4 regions of the Neorhizobium sp. P12A genome follow, and region 1 is predicted to be linked to each of the others. Evidence: riboswitches for the same ligand, from Rfam matches in the RefSeq annotation. Region 1 holds a riboswitch; each other region holds the start of a gene.
What was found. A riboswitch is a leader RNA that binds a small molecule or an ion and turns the genes downstream of it on or off. The one in region 1 is predicted to bind cobalamin.
Positions count from the first base shown of each region.

Region 2: linked by a shared signal. The riboswitch ahead of cobU (bifunctional adenosylcobinamide kinase/adenosylcobinamide-phosphate guanylyltransferase) and the one ahead of bluB (5,6-dimethylbenzimidazole synthase) in region 1 are both predicted to bind cobalamin.
Region 3: linked by a shared signal. The riboswitch ahead of DTW90_RS10040 (aromatic ring-hydroxylating dioxygenase subunit alpha) and the one ahead of bluB (5,6-dimethylbenzimidazole synthase) in region 1 are both predicted to bind cobalamin.
Region 4: linked by a shared signal. The riboswitch ahead of DTW90_RS29375 (ABC transporter substrate-binding protein) and the one ahead of bluB (5,6-dimethylbenzimidazole synthase) in region 1 are both predicted to bind cobalamin.

Region 1 is NZ_QOVX01000006.1:273,788-278,982, reverse strand. Features, by position in the region: gene DTW90_RS19455 (TolB family protein) at 1-528, shown strand, start outside; gene DTW90_RS19450 (ankyrin repeat domain-containing protein) at 691-2,427, shown strand; cobalamin riboswitch at 2,468-2,681, shown strand; gene bluB (5,6-dimethylbenzimidazole synthase) at 2,724-3,449, shown strand; gene DTW90_RS19440 (DUF2865 domain-containing protein) at 3,409-4,614, opposite strand; gene DTW90_RS19435 (acyl-homoserine-lactone synthase) at 4,706-5,195, opposite strand, start outside.
Region 2 is NZ_QOVX01000001.1:52,905-58,099, reverse strand. Features, by position in the region: gene DTW90_RS00275 (cobyric acid synthase) at 1-185, shown strand, start outside; gene DTW90_RS00270 (hypothetical protein) at 262-549, shown strand; gene DTW90_RS00265 (chloride channel protein) at 589-2,379, opposite strand; cobalamin riboswitch at 2,587-3,008, shown strand; gene cobU (bifunctional adenosylcobinamide kinase/adenosylcobinamide-phosphate guanylyltransferase) at 3,162-3,686, shown strand; gene cobW (cobalamin biosynthesis protein CobW) at 3,691-4,740, shown strand; gene cobN (cobaltochelatase subunit CobN) at 4,750-5,195, shown strand, end outside.
Region 3 is NZ_QOVX01000002.1:828,640-833,834, reverse strand. Features, by position in the region: gene DTW90_RS10050 (glycoside hydrolase family 25 protein) at 1-768, shown strand, start outside; gene DTW90_RS10045 (hybrid-cluster NAD(P)-dependent oxidoreductase) at 781-1,872, opposite strand; gene DTW90_RS10040 (aromatic ring-hydroxylating dioxygenase subunit alpha) at 1,874-3,115, opposite strand; cobalamin riboswitch at 3,226-3,427, opposite strand; gene DTW90_RS10035 (DUF6656 family protein) at 3,745-4,356, shown strand; gene DTW90_RS10030 (L-threonylcarbamoyladenylate synthase) at 4,423-5,195, shown strand, end outside.
Region 4 is NZ_QOVX01000018.1:36-5,230, reverse strand. Features, by position in the region: gene DTW90_RS29385 (ABC transporter ATP-binding protein) at 1-747, opposite strand, end outside; gene DTW90_RS29380 (iron ABC transporter permease) at 744-1,769, opposite strand; gene DTW90_RS29375 (ABC transporter substrate-binding protein) at 1,781-2,797, opposite strand; cobalamin riboswitch at 2,968-3,196, opposite strand; gene DTW90_RS29370 (3'-5' exonuclease) at 3,590-4,564, opposite strand; gene DTW90_RS29365 (YkgJ family cysteine cluster protein) at 4,759-5,055, opposite strand.

The DNA of each region.
Region 1 (5,195 bases):
GCACCGAGCTTGATGACGGGAAATCTCCCGTCCTATTGGCATGGCTGGTCGCCGGACGGGCAATCCTTCGCCTATTGCGGCATTCGCGACCAGGTCTTCGATATCTATTCCATGTCCATCGAAGGCGGCGAGGAACGACGGCTGACATTTGGCGAAGGGCGCAATGACGGGCCGGACTATTCGGCTGACGGCAATTGGATTTACTTCAATTCCAGCCGCACCGGCCTGATGCAGATCTGGCGTGTCAAGACCGATGGTTCTGCCGTCGAGCGGATAACGGACAGCAACTACGGCGACTGGTTTCCGCATCCGTCACCCAGGGGTGACAAAGTCGTCTTCATCTCCTACGACCCCGATGTGTTTGATCATCCGCGCGACCTGAACGTTCGGGTGCGCATGATGGATGCGGATGGCGGCAATGTCGAAACGCTGTTCGATCTGTTCGGTGGCCAGGGCACGATGAATTCGCCCAATTGGTCACCGGATGGTGATGAATTCGCCTTCGTTCGCTATGAGCCGGCGGCCTGAGGCCGCTGGACAGCGCGGATTTTTGCCGATAGCTTTTGATCGTTCGCAGGGCACATCCGATCCGCGGGAAGGGCAAGGCCCACCTGATGAATGATTTTTAGACTGCCACACCTCTTTTCAGTCTGTGGGCGCGGATACCGGACGTTATGAAAGGAGGTCTCCGTGACCACACGCTCCCTGGCGGCGAACGCCACGCTCGATTCCGTGAAAAAGCAGGCGAAAGCCTTTTTGAAAGCCGTGCAAACAGGCGATACGTCGGCGCTTGCGCGCGTGACGCCGTATTTCGCTGACGCTGCAGCAGTCGGGCTGCAGGATATCCAGCTGGTAACGGCTCGCGAATACGGGTTCTCGAGCTGGACCAAGCTCAAGGACCATCTGGAGCGATCGGGTAGCCGGGATGAGGCGAGGGATCAGCTTGCCAATCGCTTCCTGTCGCTTGCGACCGTGTCCTATTTCTCGCGTATTCCCGCCGATCCCGCCCGTTTCGACGAGGCCGTGGAGCTCCTTGACGCGCATCCCGATATTGCCGACGATAGCATCCATGTTGCCGCAGCGATGGGCGATGCGGCACGCGTCGCCCGCTGGCTGGACCGGCAGCCGCAATTGATCGAGCGAAAGGGCGGTCCCTACGATTGGCAGCCGTTGCTTTATGCTGCCTATGCCCGTCTTCCCGGCCATTCCACTCTCGACGTCGGCCGACTGCTGATCGCGCGTGGAGCCGATCCGAATGCCCTCTTTCTCGACAATGGCCAATATCGCTTCACGGCGTTGACCGGCGTCTTCGGGCAGGGAGAGGCTGGGAAAATCCGGCAGCCGGAACATCCGGGCTATATGACATTCGCGCGGCTGCTGCTTGACGCCGGCGCGAACGTCAATGACAGCCAGGCGCTCTACAACAGGATGTTCGAGCCGGATAATTCCTGCCTCGAACTGCTGCTCGAATATGGATTGAGCGCCAGCGACCGGAACAATTGGTCCGTGCGGGAAGATGGGAAGCTGGTCGAGAATTCGCAGACCGTGTTCGACTATCAACTCGCCTGGGCTCTGGAAAAGCGGATGCCGCAGCGGGTGCGGCTATTGGTCGAGCATGGCGCCGACGTCAACCGGCCGGTCAATGGGCGCACGCCCTATGAGTGGGCGCGGCTCGGCAACGAGAAGGAGTTGGTGGCCTATCTCGTGCAGCATGGAGCGGTCGCGGTTCGTCTGAAGGCGGAGGATTGGGCCTATGTCGCCATCATGAATAGCGAGCATCCAATCGATTATTTGCCGAGAATGATGGCGGCGCAGCAGACCAGCCCCGCCGATGTCCAGCGAAAGCACCCAACCATGCTGCATGAGGCCGCAGGCGAAAATGCCCTTGAGGCGGTTCGTCGGATGCTGGCGCTTGGTTTGGATGTGAACGCGATGACTAGCCGCACGCCGCTGCATGAAGCAGCACTCCACGGTCACATCGAAATGGTAAAACTGCTGATCGAGCATGGTGCCGATCCCACGATCCGCGATCCCTACTATCACGCGCCGCCGATCGGTTGGGCGGACTATAACGGCCATGCCGATATGGTGGAGTTCCTGAAGACGCAGCCGCTCGATATCTTTGCGGCGGCCGCCTTTGGTGAGATCGGGCAGCTGGAAGCATTGCTGGACGCGGATCCATCGTTGCTCGACCGGCGTTTTGAGAGCCTTCGACGATCCGGTGCGCCGAGCCCGGACCGAGATTGGCTGACGCCGCTGGGCTTTGCCATTCTCAATCATCGCGCCGATGCGGCGGCGCTCCTTGTCGGCCGCGGCGCCGATCGCTCCATTCGGGATGCCTCGGGACGTTCCTACGGCGATCTGGCGCGGGAGACGGGCGATGAGGCAATCATGAGGCTGTTCAGGAGGCCCGTTTCCTCTCGTTGAGACGTGTTGGCGATCCGCTTGCTTTCGGTAGGCGGATCGCGCATAGCTTTGATCGTCAGGTGCCCGTGCCAAGCGGGAGAATCGGGAAGCCGGTCAAAATCCGGCGCGTGCCCAACGCTGTGAGGCGGATGTCTGTCGCAGGAAAGAACTTTCGAATGTTCTTTCATATGGATGCCACTGGTTGTTAAACCGGGAAGGTAGCGAGAGGCAATCGAAGCCAAGCCAGAAGACCGGCCTGACGCGATAGGCCAAACCGCGCGGACGGCGGTGAGGTCGGCATTGTTGGGGATTTGACGATGCGACCCGATCCGAAGGATTTTCTTGTCCGTTCACAGGCATTTTCCGCGGCTGAACGAGAAGCTGTCTACCGCGCCATCGAAACACGGCGGGATGTTCGCGACCAGTTTCTGCCCGATCCGTTGCCCGATGCGCTGATTGCGCGTCTGCTCGGGGCCGCGCATAGCGCGCCGTCCGTCGGTTTCATGCAGCCCTGGAGTTTCGTGCTTGTCCGCGATCCCTTGGTTCGTGAGGCTGCGTGGCAGGCGTTCCAGCACGCTAACGACGAGGCGGCTCAGATGTTTAAGGGTGAGCGGGCCGTCAGCTATCGTTCCCTGAAGCTTGAAGGTATCCGCAAGGCGCCGCTCAGCATATGCGTCACCTGCGATCCTGACCGGGCCGGGCCGGTCGTGCTTGGACGCACGCATAATCCGCGCATGGATTCCTACTCCACGGTTTGCGCCATCCAGAACCTGTGGCTTGCCGCGCGTGCCGAAGGTGTCGGCATGGGCTGGGTCAGCATCTTCCATGATGCCGATATTAGGCTGCTGCTCGGCATTCCCGATAGAATCGAGATCGTTGCCTGGCTCTGCCTCGGCTATGTTGATGAGCTCTACAGTGAACCGGAACTGGCGGTTAAGGGATGGCGACAGCGGCTGTCGCTGGACGATCTCGTCTTCAGTGACCGCTGGGGTGAGGTTGGCCCTATTGCTCCGGCTGGGGGCCAGGCGCCAGGGGATGTTTGAGGTCGATCTTTCCCTCATCCGTCGACAGGAATTGCGGGCCGACCTGGCGGATCTTCCTGGCCGTCGGATCGTAAGGGCGGTCGGCTGGTGCGGGCTGGGCCGTCGTTGCAGTCTGCGGCTGGGGTGAGGGTGGCTTGGTCGTCGTGATCGTCGTTATGGAGCTATAGGGCGCGGCTGGCTGCGGCTGGACGCTCTGTGGCTGAATGCTGGCCTTCTCGCGCTGCATTTCTTCGTAATAGGCCGACATGTTGCAGGTGCAGGACGACTTCTCGCCGGGCGCGCGCTTGCGATAGGCAAAGGCGTAAGGCATGGCGCTGTAGGGCGCGCCTGTTGCCGCAGAGACCATTTCCGAGGATTCCTGGTTCGGCAAATAGCGGAAATAAAGTTCCGTCGGAACGCCGGGGCACATGCGCGAGCAGGTTTCCGCGTCATGCTGAAAATTGACCGGCGAGGCATTGGTGGTCAGCGGGAAGAAGCCGCCATCGCAGGTCCGCACGCAGACCGTCTGCAGGCCCGCGCCATAGGGACCGCCGGTGGGATAGTTCATCGGTGCGGCCTGGTAATAGTCATAGCCCGGCTGCGGGCCGCCGCTTCTGTCCATCGGCTGGATGAACGTGTCGGTCCGCATCGCCTGCTGCTCTGGTGTCGCGGGCACTTCGGGGCGATTGGTGATGATCGTATCGGGATTAGCCGCTGCGGAATCCTCGCATCCGTTTTGCCGGAGTGCCGTTTCAAGCTGATCGCGCAACACATCGTCTGAGCCGCCGGCGCGCTGGCTTTCGTCACGCCGCTCGATGAGAAATTGCAGGTCTTCCTGCAGGCGGCCAAGCGAGGTTTCGAGCTGATCGCAAACGGCGGCGTCCTGCCCGTTGATAATTACCCCACTGCCGGAGTGGCAGCCGCGATCCTGCATCTCCGCCTGAAGCCTGCGGACCGCCGATGTCTGCTCGTCGATGGCGTTTGAATATCTGCGGACCGAATGCGAGGTGCTGACGACCTCGGGGATGTTGGCGAGCCGTCCGTGGAGTTCGTCACAAACCGACTGGTTCTGCGCGGCGACCGGCGTAGCTGCGATCAGGGGCAATAGAAAAAATAAGGAGAATTTCCGGCTGCGTTCCATGATGCCGCCCCTGACGAGGATATTCCGTCGATCGATGTGCAGCATCAATCATACAGGATCCGGCATTAACAAGATGCTGTGGAAATGGCCCATCGCCGCGATTTCCCGTGACCGCGGCGATGAATTTGACGTGACATCAAGCGGCACGAGCCAGCGCGACGGTCGTTTCCTGCTCGAGGACCGGGCCGTTGATTTCCGCGACCTGTTTCATGCGATAAAGCAGATCGGTCGTCACGTCCCAGGAAACCGCGACCGCGTAGACCGAGCCGATTTTCTTCGGCTCGCCGATGCGTTCGCCCGGGCAGCCCATGCGGCGGAACATGCGTTCCAGGAAGACGTCGGTAACGGTGACAATGTGCGAGAGGCCCGAGGCAAGTCCGAGCTCGCCGACGCCGCACATCAGTTCGGCGGCCGCAACGGTCACCTGGTTCGAGGCGCGATCCTGGGAGATTTCCGGATCGATGCAGAAGCGGCTGGATTCCCAGATCATCGAGTTGCGGATTTCGGGCGTGTCGCCGAGGAGGATGGGGAATGTGTCGTCCAGCATGTTCGGTCCAAGCGTCGGCAGCAGGCGGAGCGCGCCACGCAGCTTGCCGGTCTCGTCCGAGTAGGAGAGGACGTAGATC
Region 2 (5,195 bases), on a different contig from region 1:
TGGGCACCTATCTGCACGGGCTCTTCACAAGCGATGCCTATCGCGCCGGGTTGCTTGGCAGCTTCGGTCTTAGCGGAGAGCGGGTGAATTACCGGGAAAGCGTCGACGCCGCATTGGACGAGGTCGCGGCTGAACTAGAGACTGTCCTTGATAGGGACTGGCTCGATCGGCTGCTTGCGGTGTAAAATCTTTGCACTGGGTGCGCAGATCGTTATTCTGATCCGCGATGACTGCCGACGCCTGCCGACAAGGAGATTTTACATGGCCAGCCTTTTGACCTCCCTGTTCGTCTCGGCGATGCTTGCCACTGCGATCCTATTTCCGCGGCCGAGGTTGACGTTCGCATCGGACCGGGTTCTGGATTGCAGCGATGTCGTGGAGCGTGTGCTTGAGAAGTCAGGCGGTCGTCTTTTGTCGGTGCGGCCACATGACGACACATGTACCGTGACGGTGCTGGTTCACGAAGACGGCAAGCGCCCGTATAAGCTAGTGGTCAGAATGGATAGCAAAGATGCCGCCGACGGTGCGCCGAATCAGGCCGGCCAGTAATTTGCGATACGGCGGCCTGAAGGCGATCGCCGTGGATAATCAAAGTTCGCCCGAAATTTCGCGCCGCCGCCTGTCCAGCTCTTCCGCGTAGCGCCTCAGCGTATAGCTTTCCGAAAGCTGGCCGACGACCTTGCGTTCGATCAGGTTGTTGACAACGGCGAGCGCTTCGCTCTCGGTCTTGTCGAAGATTGCGGCCGCCTGCTTGGCGTTCATTTGCGGCTGCAGGAAATCGTTCCGGTATTTGGTGAAGTCAGCGATGCGCTTGCCTTCGTCGTTCTTGTCCACCGGGCTTGCGTAGATATCAGGTACAAGCACGATGCCGGCATATTTGTCGGCGTCGTCGACAAGGATCACGCGCTGGGTCGAGCCGATCGGGAAGTCGTGGCGGAACTCCTCGACCGTTATGTTGACGCTGGCGGTGCGCACGTCTTCGCGCATCATCCGGCCGACCGTCAGGCTGCGGATCCAGCCGACATCGTGGGCGCTGCGAATGCTCTCGCCGCGAAGGTGAAAACGCCAGGTCGCGAAGGAGTAGCCGAAGGTCGAGCGGACGACGAGCGACGAGGTGATGACGGCGGCAAGCACCAGCGCGGTGATCGGGAAGTCGCCGGTGATTTCCAGCGCGAGGAAGGTCATGGTCAGCGGGCCGCCGATGATAGCGACGGCAAGCGAACTCATGCCAACGACAGCGTAGATAACCGGCGTCAGCGTCGCGTGATCGAAATAGGGGGCGGAATAGGCGAAGATCTTGCCAAGCAAGGCGCCCATGAAAAGCGAGGCGAAGAACAGGCCGCCTCTGAAACCGGAGCCGATCGAGACGGCTGACGCTAGGGATTTCAGGAGCAGAATGCCGATCAGCGTCGGGATTGCGATGGTGTTGGCGAGATTGAGATGCAGGGCGCCGTGACCCGCCGAAAGCACCTGCGGCGTTATCAGGGCGAGGAGGCCGACAACGATACCGCCGAGTGCCGGACGGAAGGGCAATGCGATGGAGCTCTTTCGCGCCAGTTCCTCGATGAAGGAAACGCCCTGCATGATCAGGATTCCGGCGCCGGCGCAGAAAGCGCCGAGCAAGAGCGCCGGAATATAGTCCGCCGGAACGACGCTGCCGAAATCGCCGACGTCGATGTTGAAATCGTTGCCGGAGAGAAGGCGCGCCACGAGGGTGGAGATCAGTGCGGAGACGACGACGGGCGTCAGCGTGATGATCGAATAGGTGCCGATGATGAGCTCGAAGGCGTAAAAAGCACCGGTCAGCGGTGCGTTGAAGGCGGCGGCGATGGCGCCGGCGGCGCCACAGCCGACGAGCGTTCTGAGATCGGAGCGGCGAAGCTGAAGTTTGTAGCCGAGCTTTGACGCTATTCCTGCCGCGATCTGGGTGTAGCCGGCCTCGAGGCCGACGGAAGCGCCGAAGCCGTTCGAAATGAGATTCTGCACGGCGACCAGGATGCTGTCGGTCAGCGACAGCCGGCCGCCATGCAAGGCGTTCGCTTCGATCGGGTCGACCATCGGCTTCTTGCGGGTCTTGGCCAGAATGAAGATCATCAGGCCCAGGACGATGCCGCCGACAACAGGAGATGCGAGCAGCAGGAACTTGTCGTCAACCTGCGCCGAACTCAAGCGCCCTGAGTCGTCGATACCGAAGATCAGCGTGTGCATCGTCCGCGATATCACGCTCATAGCGGTGACCGCGCAGCCGGATGTGATCCCGACGAAAGCGCCGGCAAAGATCATACCGAGCTCGCTGCGACGCAACGCAGCTCTCATGCGGCCGAGATCAAAGAAGGAATACAGGGCGCCAAAACGGCGCTGTTTGAATTTCTGCAGCATCGGGAGGACGAACTTTTACAGGCATTCGAAAGCTTGAAGCAGTCTATAGACTGCTAAGGTCAAAGAATTACGGCAAAAGACCGACATCTTCTTCCTTTTTCCCGCCAATTGCCCCTCGCGTCGAAAAATAATGGCTGCCGGGGCAAGGTCCCGGCCGTTTTCCGTCCGCCGAATGCGATTGACTCGGAATGGCGGTTTCCGTAACCATCGGGCTTCATAACGGATGGTTCCCGGGCGGCGGTCGTCGCAAGGGATGAAAAGGGAATGTGACGGGACGGACCCAAGCCGGGCGTTTTCATCACAGCCGACCCCGCGACTGTAGAGCGGTCAGGGTCTTCTGTCCGGTTTTAAAGCTTTTTCGCAGACGGTTCCCAATGGTGGGGACGGGCGAAAAAGACCGGAAGCCGGAAAAGCCACTGGCGTGGCATCATGATCAGCCGGGGTTGGACGCCTCTAATTCTACGAATCGTCCACCTTTTCATGATGACTGCCGGGAAGGCGAGGACGACCCGCTGGCGCACGACCCGGGGCGACCGTTTCGGTCTGCTCAGGCGACCGACTTCGGTCTGCCCCGGTCGCCGCGCCTCAAACCGCGAGCCAGGAGACCTGCCATGCGTGCCGGGCGAAGAGCCCATAGCTCAAGGGGCGAAAGCTCCGCTGCCAGCACGGAGGTTGTCATGGCTGTGAAACCATTTCGGCATCCGTTTTCGGATGCTCGCGCGACCATATTCGCCGCATCGAGCGCCGCGCAGCATCTCCATGCGTGACGATCGGCGGCGCAAATGACATCCCCATCCTTCATCTCTGTTCTCATCCTCGGCGGCGCCCGATCGGGCAAGTCGCGCTTTGCTGAATCGCTGGTGACGTCCTCTGGCCTCGATCGTCACTATGTGGCGACCGGGCGGGCGTGGGACGACGAGATGCGGTCGCGGATTGCGCAGCATCGGGCGGATCGCGGCGATCTCTGGACGACGTATGAAGAGCCGCTTGATCTCGTCTCTCGCCTTGCCGACATCGACGGCGAGGGGCGGGTCATCCTGATCGATTGCCTGACGCTCTGGGTCACGAACCTGATGATGGAGGAGCGCGACATTGCGGCGGAATTTGCCGCTCTTTCAGAATACCTGCCGAATGCGAAAGCGCGGCTCGTCCTCGTCTCCAACGAGGTCGGGCTCGGGATCGTGCCGGACAATGCAATGGCGCGCGCCTTTCGCGACCATGCCGGACGCCTCCACCAGATGATCGCGGCGCAAGTCGCGGAAGTTTATTTCGTTGCGGCCGGTCTGCCGCTGAAAATGAAGGGTTGATTTGATGAACCAGCAGAAAATTCCAGCCACCGTCATCACCGGCTTTCTCGGTGCCGGCAAGACGACGATGATCCGCAACCTGCTGCAGAATACCGGCGGCAAGAAGATCGCGTTGATCATCAACGAATTCGGCGATCTCGGCGTCGACGGCGACGTGCTGAAGGGCTGCGGCGCGGAAAACTGCACCGAGGACGATATTATCGAGCTGACCAACGGCTGCATCTGCTGCACCGTCGCCGACGATTTCATCCCAACCATGACGAAGCTCCTAGAGCGCGACGCCCGGCCGGACCATATCGTCATCGAGACCTCGGGGCTTGCGCTGCCGCAGCCGCTCGTTGCCGCCTTCAACTGGCCGGATATCCGCACGCAGGTGACCGTCGATGGCGTCATCACCGTGGTCGACAGCGCAGCGGTTGCGGCCGGCCGTTTCGCCGACGACCATGATGCGGTCAATGCCGCCCGCGCCGAAGACGCGTCGCTCGACCACGACAATCCGATCGAGGAGCTTTTCGAGGACCAACTGACCTGCGCCGACCTGATCGTTCTCAACAAGACCGATCTTCTCGACTCGGCAGGCATCGCCGGCGTACGCGCCGAGGTCTCCTCGCGCACGCATCGCCGGCCGACGATGATCGAGGCAAAGAACGGCGACGTGCCTGCCGCTGTGCTGCTCGGCCTTGGCGTCGGCACGGAGGAGGACATTGCGAACCGCAAATCGCATCACGAGCTGGAGCACGAGGACGGCGCGCCACATGACCACGACGAGTTCGACAGTTTCGTCGTCGAGCTTGGTGCCGTCGCCGATCCCAATGCCTTCATCGAGAAGCTGAAGGGCGTGATTGCGGAACATGACGTGCTACGCCTGAAGGGCTTCGTCGATGTTCCCGGCAAGCCGATGCGCCTGCAGATCCAGGCCGTCGGCAGCCGCATCGATCAATATTTCGACCGCGCATGGATATCTGGCGAAGCGCGTGCGACCCGGCTCGTCGTCATCGGCCTGCACGATATGGACGAGACGGTCGTTCGCGGGGCGATCGAGGCGCTGGTGTAAGGCAGAACGATGCATCTCCTGCTGGCACAGAAGGGTACGATCAGCGATGGCGACGAGGCGATTGATCTCGGCCAATCGCCAGGCGATATCCTTTTCCTGTCGGCTGCCGACACGGAGCTCGCCGCTATCGCGGCGGCTCACGGCCACGGGAATGCCGGATTTTCCCTGAGGCTCGCCAGCCTGATGAGCCTTAAGCATCCGATGTCGGTCGATACCTATATCGAGCGTACCGCGTGTCATGCGAAGCTGATCATCGTTCGGGCGCTCGGCGGGGCGAGCTATTTCCACTATGCGCTGGAGGCGCTGCATGCCTGCGCTGCTCGTCAGGGAGCGCTGATTGCGGTGCTGCCGGGAGATTCTCGAGCCGATCCGGGGCTGACGCCGTTTTCAAATGTGGCGCTGGATGACCTCAATGCGCTCTGGTCGTATCTGATCGAGGGCGGGGATGCGAACTC
Region 3 (5,195 bases), on a different contig from region 1:
TTCTCCTGCACCGGCGATCACGGCGGCGACACGGTGGCGCACTGCCGGACCATGTGGCGCAAATACGCGGTCAGCCGTGAGCTTTTCCGCACCCGCCGGCTGGTCGCCAAGGCAAACGGACTGCTCTGGGGCGCCTATCATCTCGGCCGGCCCGGCAATCCGGTCGATCAGGCCAACCACTTCCTCGACTATGCAGACCCGCAACCGGACGAGCTGATGGCGCTCGACATAGACGGGTTGGATGTCAGCGAGTTCATGTCGCTGGCCGATGCCCAGGTTTTCGTGGGCCACATCAAGACGAGGACCGGCCGCTACCCGATTCTCTACACCAACAACGTGGTCGCCAGATATATCGCCGACCATCGGGACGACTATCCGATCCTTTCGCGGCTTCCGCTCTGGTATGCCCGCTACCGGCCCGATATCAGCGGCACCTTCCCGCTCGGAAACTGGGACGGTTACACGATGTGGCAGTTCTCATCCGGAGATAACTGCTCGGAGAAAAACTGTCCCTACCGCGTGGCGGGAACGCTGACCGATATCGATGTGAACGTATCGCCGATGAACAAGGTGGAGCTTGCGAGGGTCTGGCCGCAGGGCAATCTGCTGCCGGCGAAACCGGAACCCGCGCCGATGATCATCGCCAAGGCGGAGACCTGCAACTCGCCGCAGCCGCTGACGCCGATCTCGCTGGAACCGATCCTGACGGCCGCCGTGGCCGTGCATCGTCCAGCCGAGATCAACGAACTCAATTATCAGGACTTCTGAAATACCGAGCGCTCAGGCCTCGATCTCGACATTCGACTTCGGGCGCGAGCAGCAGGCCAGGATATAACCCTCGTCGATTTCGTCGTCGAGGATGCCGCCATTGTGGTTCATCTCGACGTCACCCGAGAGCTTCATCACGCGGCAGGTGCCGCAGAGGCCGGATTCGCAGGCGGCTCCGATGCGCACGCCGGCGCCGCGGGCTGCCTGAAGGATCGTCTGGCCCGACGGGCAGGAAACCTCCTTGCCGGCCATGGTGAACCGGATGGAGGTCGCAGCTTGCGCGGCGCCGTCGTCGCTGACCTCGGCGAGCGGCGTCGGGGCCTGAGCCGGCTGGAAGCTTTCCTGATGGTAGCGTTCCATATCGAAACCATGCGCTTCCAGCATGGACCGGACGCTGTCCATGAAGACCTCAGGGCCGCAGCAGAAGATCGTGCGGTCCATGAAATCGGGCGCCAGCAGCGCGATCTTCGCCTTGTCGATGCGGCCCTTGAGGCCGGACCACAGGTCGGTGCGCGCGCAGGCCTCGACGATGAAGCCGAGGTTGAGGTTCGGCATGAAGCGGGCGAGATATTCCAGCTCCGACCGGAAGATGATCTCCGATGGCCCGCGCGAACAGTTGATGAAGGTGATGTCGGACATCGGCGCGGTGTCGGCCATATAGCGCGTCATCGACATCATCGGCGTGATGCCGGATCCGGCCGAGACCAGCAGGTATTTTTCGCCGGGATGGCGGATATGGGTGAAATCGCCGAGCGGCCCGAAGGCGCGAATGCGCATGCCGGGCTTCAGGTTCTCGAACATCCAGCGCGTGCCGATGCTGCTTGCCTGCGCCTTGACCGTGACCGCGATCGAGAAGGGCCGCGATGGGGTCGAGGACAGCGTATAGGTGCGCATGACCGACTGTTCCGGTCCGACCGGAATTTCAAGCGTGACGAACTGGCCCGGCAGATAGCGGAACCAGTTGTCCTTATCGGAGCGGAACGTGAAGGTCATCACGTCTGGCGCCTCCGGCGTTGCCGACAGGCATTCAAGGAGATGCTGCCTGTCGCTCCAGGGCTTCATCTCGTCCAGGTGCTGGTGTCGTACCGAAAGCGCCATGTTCATCTCACGCCACCGCCGACAGTTTCTGATCGCCCTGGAGGCGATTGATCATGAAGTTCGAATACCATTCGACGAACTGCATGACGCCGCCTTCGTGCATTTCCGAATAGGGACCGGGCTCATAGGCCGGGGAATGGATGCCGAAGGCATTTTCCTCGACGATGCGGCGGTCCTGATCGTTGGTCTCGGTCCAGACGTGGGTCAGTTCCTCGAGATCGTAATCGACGCCTTCGACCGCATCCTTGTGGACGAGCCACTTGGTCGTAACGGCCGTTTCCTCGGCATTGAGCGGCAGGACTCGGAAAGAGATCGCGTGGTCTCCGAGGACGTGGTTCCAGGTGGTCGGATAGTGGAAGAGAAGCATGGTGCCGATGCCACCGAGGCTGACATCATCCGACAGCTGGCGCTTGACGGCGCGCTGTCCGCTCATCGTGTAGCTTTCAGCACCCTCGATCAGCGGCATGCGGGTCGTGCGGTACTGGCCGTCGGCGGAGAGCTTGAATTCGCTTGGCAGGCCGGCGGCCTCACAATGCTGCCAGTGGGCGACGATAACAGGGTCGCTCATCGCGCCCTGGACGCCCGACACGGTCGGTGCTTCCGGGAAGGTGCGGCAGAGCTCCGGATGGTTGCCGGCGCAATGGTAGCATTCGCGGTTGTTTTCCCAGACGAGCTTCCAATTGCCCTTTTCGATGATCGTGCTCTGGAAGGCGACCTTCGCCTCGCTGAGGCGATGCGGCTTCATGTAGGGCTCGATCGAGGCCCGGACGGGGGCGAAGTCAGGTGCGTTCTGCGCCAAGCAGATGAAGATATAGCCGCCGACACTCTCGCAATGGACCTGCTTGAGGTTGAACTGTGTCTTGTCGAAATCCTCGGCCATCTGACGGGCGAAGAGCAGCGAGCCGTCGAGCTCGTAGGTCCACTGATGGTAGGGACAGACAAGCTTTGCCGACGAGCCGCGCTCCGACGTGCAGACGCGGGAGCCGCGGTGGCGGCAGCTGTTGTGCAGCGCGCGGATCTGACCGTCGCGACCGCGGACGATGACGATGGGGTAATCGCCGATCTGGACCGTGAAGTAGTTGCCGGCCTTCGGGATCTCGCAGTCATGGCCGATGAACAGCCAGTCGCGATAATAGATCAGTTCCATGTCGAGCTTGAAATAGTCCTGGTCGATGTAGAAGGGCTGCTCCAGGCTGAAGCCTTCACGGCGGTTCTTCAGCTGCCGAAGAACGGTATTGCGAATATCCATTGTCATATCCTCATGCGCTTTCGCCGCTCTGGAGACGGAGGACATGGTTGGACGGCCGGCTGCGTGCCGGTGCCAAACTGCCTCCGGCCGCCCACCGCGACCAGTTCAGGTCAAAACATGCTCCCAATGGCTGGTTTCCGGGCTCAGGAGCCGTTCCCGTAGGAACTTCGCGGCGCCTTCCCAGGCGTTTCGCCCAGTGGCCTTATTGCCGCGATCCACTCCACCACCGTTGCGGGGGCAGCGCCGGAATTTGACCGGCTTCCCAATTCTCCGCCTCCCCTAGCAGGCGGCACCTTGAGATTTCGTCCCATATAATCATCAGCCGGTGGCGGCGCGTGGCTGCAATGCGACATCGACTTCGAAATTGACGACGCAAGCGATCCTGCCGCTGCACATCCGCATATATTGCAACACAATCAGGGTATTAGACGGTATGCTCGGCGGGTCACGGATGTTCCGGACAATGATTTCCCATGTATCGCCAGGCTTCATATCGCGTTTGCGACAGCCGCTGGAAACCGGGTCTTTCCGACCCGAATAACAACGCAGGACGCGCGAGCCGATTTAAGCCCGGGTTAAGGCAAGGCCCCTATCCTGAATAGAGATACCAATTGCGGCGAGTGACGATCATGGCAAAGCTCAGATATTTCGATGCACGCAAGCCGTACGAAGCCGAGCAGCAACGTCCCGCCGCGGTACACTCCGAATTCCTCCGAACGGGCCGCATCATTCGCACCAAGGCCAACTGGCTTTCCGAGGAGCGCCGCTATCTCACTCATGAAGAGGTTGCTGAGAGGACGGCCGCGAAGCTGCAGGCAGCCGGCGAGAAGACGCATGACCGGCTGAACAATTTTCACCGCGCCATCCAGTTTCCGAAGATGATCTTTCATCGCACGCTGGCGGACAGTCCCCATCTCGGCTACTGCCATGTCACGGCATCACGGACGCAATTTGCCAAGTTCGACCATGTGAACTGGGCCTTCTACATCGCGAACTTCTTTGCCAAGATCGGCGAGAACGATAATTTCTTCGAGGAAATAGACCTCAGGATGTCGCGCATGTATTTCGCGGTTGCGGTCCAGCCCAACAAAGACTCGCAAGACAAGTCGCTGACGATCGACCGCACGATCCGCAGCAACGGCGTCCTTTTCCGCACCCACGACCCGCAAGTCGCTATCCGCAACGTCCTGCTGCTGGGCGCGCGAAACGAGCAGCTTCGGGAAATCATCCGGCAACTTTGAGCGGCCTTTCGGATTGATCGGCCATTGCGATCGGACTAATGACTGCCTGAACGGAAACGGCAGGTCATGGCAAGACATATCGACATCCTGAAAAGCCCCGATGCAGCGATAAAGGAAGCATGCGCAGTGCTGGCGCAAGGCTTCCCGATCGGCATGCCGACCGAGACGGTCTATGGACTTGCTGCCGACGCGACCAATCCTGTCGCCATTACCCACATCTATGAAACCAAGGGCCGCCCGCGCTTCAATCCGCTGATCTGCCATATGGCCGATCTCGCCATGGCAGAACAGCATGCCGAATTCGATCCGATATCGCGTCGTCTTGCCGAAGCCTTCTGGCCGGGACCGCTTACCATCATCGTTCCGCTGAAACCGGACAGCAATATCCACTCGCTGGCAACGGCCGGTCTCGATACGGTCGGCATCCGCGTGCCCAAGGGTTTTGCCGGCAACCTCATCCAAGCTTTCGGCAGACCGCTCGCCGCACCGAGCGCCAATACATCAGGCCAGATCAGCGCCACCAGCGCTGCCCATGTCGATGAGGATCTCGGCGAGAAGATTGAGCTCATCCTCGATGCCGGGGCGAGCGCGGTCGGCGTCGAATCCACCATCGTCAAGGTCGAGGACGGCAAGCTGCGGCTGCTGCGGCCGGGCGGACTGGCGGCCTCGGAGATCGAACGCGTCGCCGGCCAGCGGCTTTTGCGTTCCGGCAAGGCGTCGGCAGCCATCGAGGCGCCGGGCATGCTGGCGTCGCACTACGCGCCCGGTGCCGCGGTTCGTCTTGCCGCTACCGCAGTCGAGCCTGACGAAGCCCTGATCCTGTTCGGCGCAGCCGAGAT
Region 4 (5,195 bases), on a different contig from region 1:
CACATGGCAGCGGCCGTGGACGGGCGAACGCTCGACATGGGCATCGACCTCGAAGACATCGGCGATCAGCGTCTTGGTGAGAACCTCTTCCGGCGCACCGATCGCCACGAGTTGCCCCTTGTTCAAGACGGCCAACCGGTCGCAGAACATGGCGGCAAGGTTGAGATCGTGCAGAGCGACGATGCAGGTGATGTCGAGCTTCGAAACAAGGCCGAGAATATGCAGCTGATGCTGGATGTCGAGATGATTGGTGGGTTCATCGAGAAGCAGTTCGCTCGGCGTCTGTGCCAGAGCGCGCGCGATATGAACGCGTTGGCGTTCGCCGCCTGATAAAGTGTGCCAAAGCTGTGCGGCCCGCTCTTTCATGCCGACCCGGGCGAGCGCATCCAATACGATCGCATCGTCGCCGGCAGAGGATAAGGGAAGCAATCCGCGATGCGGCGTTCGTCCGAGCCTCGCGACATCCATGACCGTCAGTTGCGTATCTGTTGTTGCGTGTTGTTCGACAAGCGCGACCCGCCGCGCCAAATCGCCTCTCGACAAGTCGGCGATCGAGTGATCGCCTAGTCGGATGACACCGCTCTTGACTTTGCGCAGCCGACCGATAAGCCGCAGCAGGCTCGACTTACCCGAGCCGTTGGGCCCGAGCAGACCCAGCGTCTTGCCCTTCTCGATTGCCAGGTTGACGCCATCGACGATGACGGTGTTACCCACGGCAAAACTGACGTTGTGGGTCGATATGGTCATGCGGATCTCCGGGCACGGTAGAGAATGGCTGCAAAGGCGGGAGCACCGAAAAGGGCAGTCACCACGCCGATTGGCAGGATCTGCTGCGGGATGATGATGCGCGAGATGATGTCAGCGACCACCATGAAGATTGCTCCGGCAAGTGCTGCCGCTGGCAACAGGCGTCCATGGCCCGGCCCAACGATGAAACGGGCGGCATGCGGGATGACGAGTCCCACGAAGCCGATCGAACCCACGATGCTGACAACAGTGGCCGTCATCAGCGCCGTCGCGCCTAGAAGGATCGCCTGCACGCGGCGCACTGGGATGCCCAACGACGCGGCTGCATCCATTCCGAAAACGAAGGCATCGAGCGCCCGCACATGCCAGAAACAGACGAGAAAGCCGACGACTGTGACCGGAGCTGCCAGATAAACATCCGGCCAGCGCACGCCGCTTAACGAGCCGAGCAGCCAGAACATCACGCCGCGGGCTTGCTCGGCATTGGCCGAGGTCGTGACGATATAGGACGTCAACGCATTGAAGAGCTGTGAGCCGGCGACGCCGCAGAGAATGATACGCTCGCCGGTGCCGCCCGCGCCGGCAGCCAGCAGGACCACCAGCGCGAATGCGAGAACGGCGCCAATGAACGCACCGCCCGACAGCGTCAGCACCCCATAACCGAAACCGAGGATCATGACGGCGACGGCCCCCGTGGACGCGCCTGCGGAAATGCCGAGCAGATAGGGTTCGGCGAGCGGGTTGCGCAGCATTGCCTGCAGCACTGTACCGCTCAACGCGAGCGCCGCGCCGGCGCTGGCCGCCACCAGGGCCCGGCTCAGCCTGTAGTCCCAGACGATCCCCTGATGGATGCGACTGATCTCGAATTCTGCGCCGAACAGGCGATTGGCCACCGCCTCGGCGGTCGTCGAGAGCGGAATGGAAATCTCGCCGATCGACACGGCGAGACTGATCGCGAAGGCAAGCAGGACGAAGCCAAGGACAAACAACAAAAGGAGCGACCAGACGCCCCGCCTTCCCATATCAAACCGTGTCACTGCGTCAGGCCAAAAGACTTGATCGCGCTGGCCAACTGCTCGATGCCGTCTACGGTACGGATCGATGGGCTCATTGCTTCGGCATCCATCAGAACGATGCGCTTGTCCTTCACTGCCGCCATCTGGCTGGTGACCGGGTCGTGATCGAGAAAATCGCGCTTCATCTTCGGATTGTCGGCGGCGTAACGACGCCGATCCATATCAGCCATGACGATCACAGCGGGATTAGCCGCGCTGATCGTTTCCCATCCGACGAGCGGCCATTCCTCCTCGGTCGTCACCACATTTGTAGCGCCCAGGGTCTTGAGGATATAGGCGGGAGCGCCGTTCTTGCCGGCGATGAAGGCGTCGCCATTGACCTCCTTGCTGGAAAACCAGAAGACGATGGGCACGTTCTTCATCTTGACGGATGCGACTGAGGCGACCGCGTCGGCCTCGCGCCTCTTCATGTCGGCGATCAGTGCGTCGCCACGATCCTTGACGTCGAAGATCTCCGAGAGCTCGGCGATTTCCTGATAGATCAGGTCCATGGAGAACAGTTCCTTGCGAACACCGTCGCCGCCATTGTCGTTGACCTTGGCGACGCAGTCGGCTGGCGACACATAGGTGTTGATTCCGAGCGCAGAAAACTGCTCGCGCTTTCCGACGGAACCCTGCGGCCCGACATGCCACTCAAATTCCGCAGCGACGAGATCAGGCTCCTGCCCGACCACGGATTCAAAGCTCGGCTCGTTGTCGGCCAGACGCCTGATCTTGCTGTTCACGTCGGCAAATTGCGGCAGCACTGGGCTGAACCAGACGGCCGTGCCTACAACCTTGTTTGAAAGACCAAGAGCGTAGAGCACTTCCGTCATGCTCTGGCCGATCGAGACGATCTTCGCAGGCGCCTTGCCGAAGGTAACCTTCAGGCCACAATTGGTGACGGTGAGCGGATATTGCGTGGCCGCGAAAGCGGGCGCGGCGACGAAGGCAAGGCCGCAGGCGACGGCAAGCAATTTTAAAAGCGATGTCATTGGTTGGTTCTCGATGTTTGCAGGAGGAGTTCGGCCCGGTGCGGTTTCAGAGGAAAGGCCGCACGCGAAAATCGGGCATGAGAAATCCAATCGAGGCCGATGGGCATCGCGATAAGCGAAGGGTCAGGTCTGTCATATCTGTTCCTTGTCCGGGCATCCCCGCCCGGCTGATTGGATGACGATTTGACGGCAGGTCTCCTGGCTCACGGATTTCTGCCGTCCATCTGCCTTCCCGCGGTTTTCGCAGTGGCATGGCCTCAAGGGCCCTTGGATGGTCGGCAATCCGCTTACAGTTGCGGGGGCAGCCACGGTCTTGGTCCCACTTTGGGTCGTCCGCACCGTGTTCCCTATTAATCCCCTCAGAGTCATCCTTGGGAAACCGTCGGCATCAGTTAAGGTCAACGACGCCTCGAGGTCAAGACGCTGTCGATTGCATTGGGTAGATGGTGTGATACCAGGCAGCGCGGCGCGCCCAGCTGACAAAAGGATCCGCTAGATTTCGCCAATGTTGAGGATGAATTGGGAGGCATCGACAAGAGACCTGTCAAGCTCGGTCTGAGAAAGCTGGAAAGGACGATGACGGGGGGTTTGGATCGTATCACGGTAATTCCTTTAGTTATGTTATTACATAACACTACTGCCTAAACCTTGTCCCAGTCAAGTCGACTTGCGTGCTTCCGGCGCTGCTGGCGACCATTGCCCCTTGGGGAAACCGGTTATATGCCCGGCCTACTGCTGATCGTCCCCAAAGAGTGCAAAGGATAGTGAGGCGGCTGCGACACAGCCAGACGGTCAAGCCCGAAACCGATCGAATGCGGTCAAGTGCCGGAAGGGCGGATCGGCTTCCGGATACCGATAGATATCGGAGCGGAGATAATTGAGCTCATCGTCTAGGTCCGCTTCATCAACTTCGATCCACCAGCATTTCGGGCGGCCATCGCTGCCATCGGACCAGCGGTAACCGCGCGCCTTGAGGTGATCCTTCATGTCGAACGGACTGTTTTCGGCAAAGATGCGGACCCGCGACCGCTGGCTTGCCTGATAGAGTTCGGCAAAAGGCGAGCGTGCGTCAGAATTGCTCCCTAGAGAGAGAACCTCGAGCAAAGCGAAGCAATCGTCGATGGCCCGATGGCCTTCATGAAAAAGACCCGCCTGCCCAACGAGATAGCCAAGTTTCGTTCCCTCGAACCCGCGCGACGACCAGTCGATCTCCACGTTGGAGCACGCCCATGCCTTGCCGGAAAACGATGCTGAGAAGGTTTCGCAAAAAGGGCGGTCGAACCGGGCATTGTGCGCGATGATCAGATCCGCAGGATCGATGATGTGCCTCAATGCCAGCATGTCGATAAACTGACCCGCCACCATTTCACCGGTGATGCCCGTCAGTTTAGTAATTTCGGCGGGAATAGACGTTGTTGGCTGCTGCAAGCCACCGTAAACGCCGGTGACGTCGCCGATCCCACCCTGCTCATCAAACGTGAAGCCTATCGCTCCGATCTCGATGATCTCATCCCTGCGATGATCGAGACCCGTCGTTTCCGTGTCGATAATGACGCCGCGGAGCGGATATTCGGGCCGAATTACTGACGCTATTCCACGCGGCTCGAGTTTTCTTAAGACACGATAGCGACCAGTCGCCGCCAGGTGGGCGATCATGCCCTCTTCGTGGAGGGTAGCCGGCGTCATTCGCTTCGTCGAAACGGCGCGAGGAGATCTTGCAGGCGCTCCGACGTCATTGTCGGAAAACATGTCGAATTGTGTGGTCATGCCTCTCAATCTTTGTCGCCGAAAATCGCCAGATATCATGCCGCCACTTTCAAGTCATGACCAGGCTGACTCACCTTGTTGGGATCTGAACCGGCGACACCAAGGCCCAAATCCAAAAACACCCGAAAACAAGCCTTTGAGACCTGGTAGAAACCGTGGAGCAGCAGGGCGGCTTTGTTGCTGTTGCCTTTCGTTTAGTCGAGCCCAAAAGACGAACGTGCCTCCAGACAGGCTCCGTCTCCTGGGACACAGGCCCGGCAGACATCGGGCCGAAGTTCGTAAACCAGACACGATGTCCGAGAACCAACAATGCCAGCCAAAGCAGAACAACGCGCCCCGTTGCACCGCATCCCCCGCTGATCCTCCGAAACAAAGCGCGCCGGTATAGCGTCGAGCTCCGCTTCCGTCTCGGTGGAAAATCTGGGCCAGGTGGGCGAGAACGAGCAGCAAGCACCGCAGGCTTCACAGTCAAAGTCAATTGGGACGGTCATGACCGTGTATTAACGCAATAGCCAGACAATGCTAGGCGATGTGGACGGATTGCGCATGTGGCCCCTTTGGGATTCCTGACTTGCACTTAGTCTGATTCATGGAGTGCCGACTGATTTGGAGGTCGGCATGAGCACGAAGA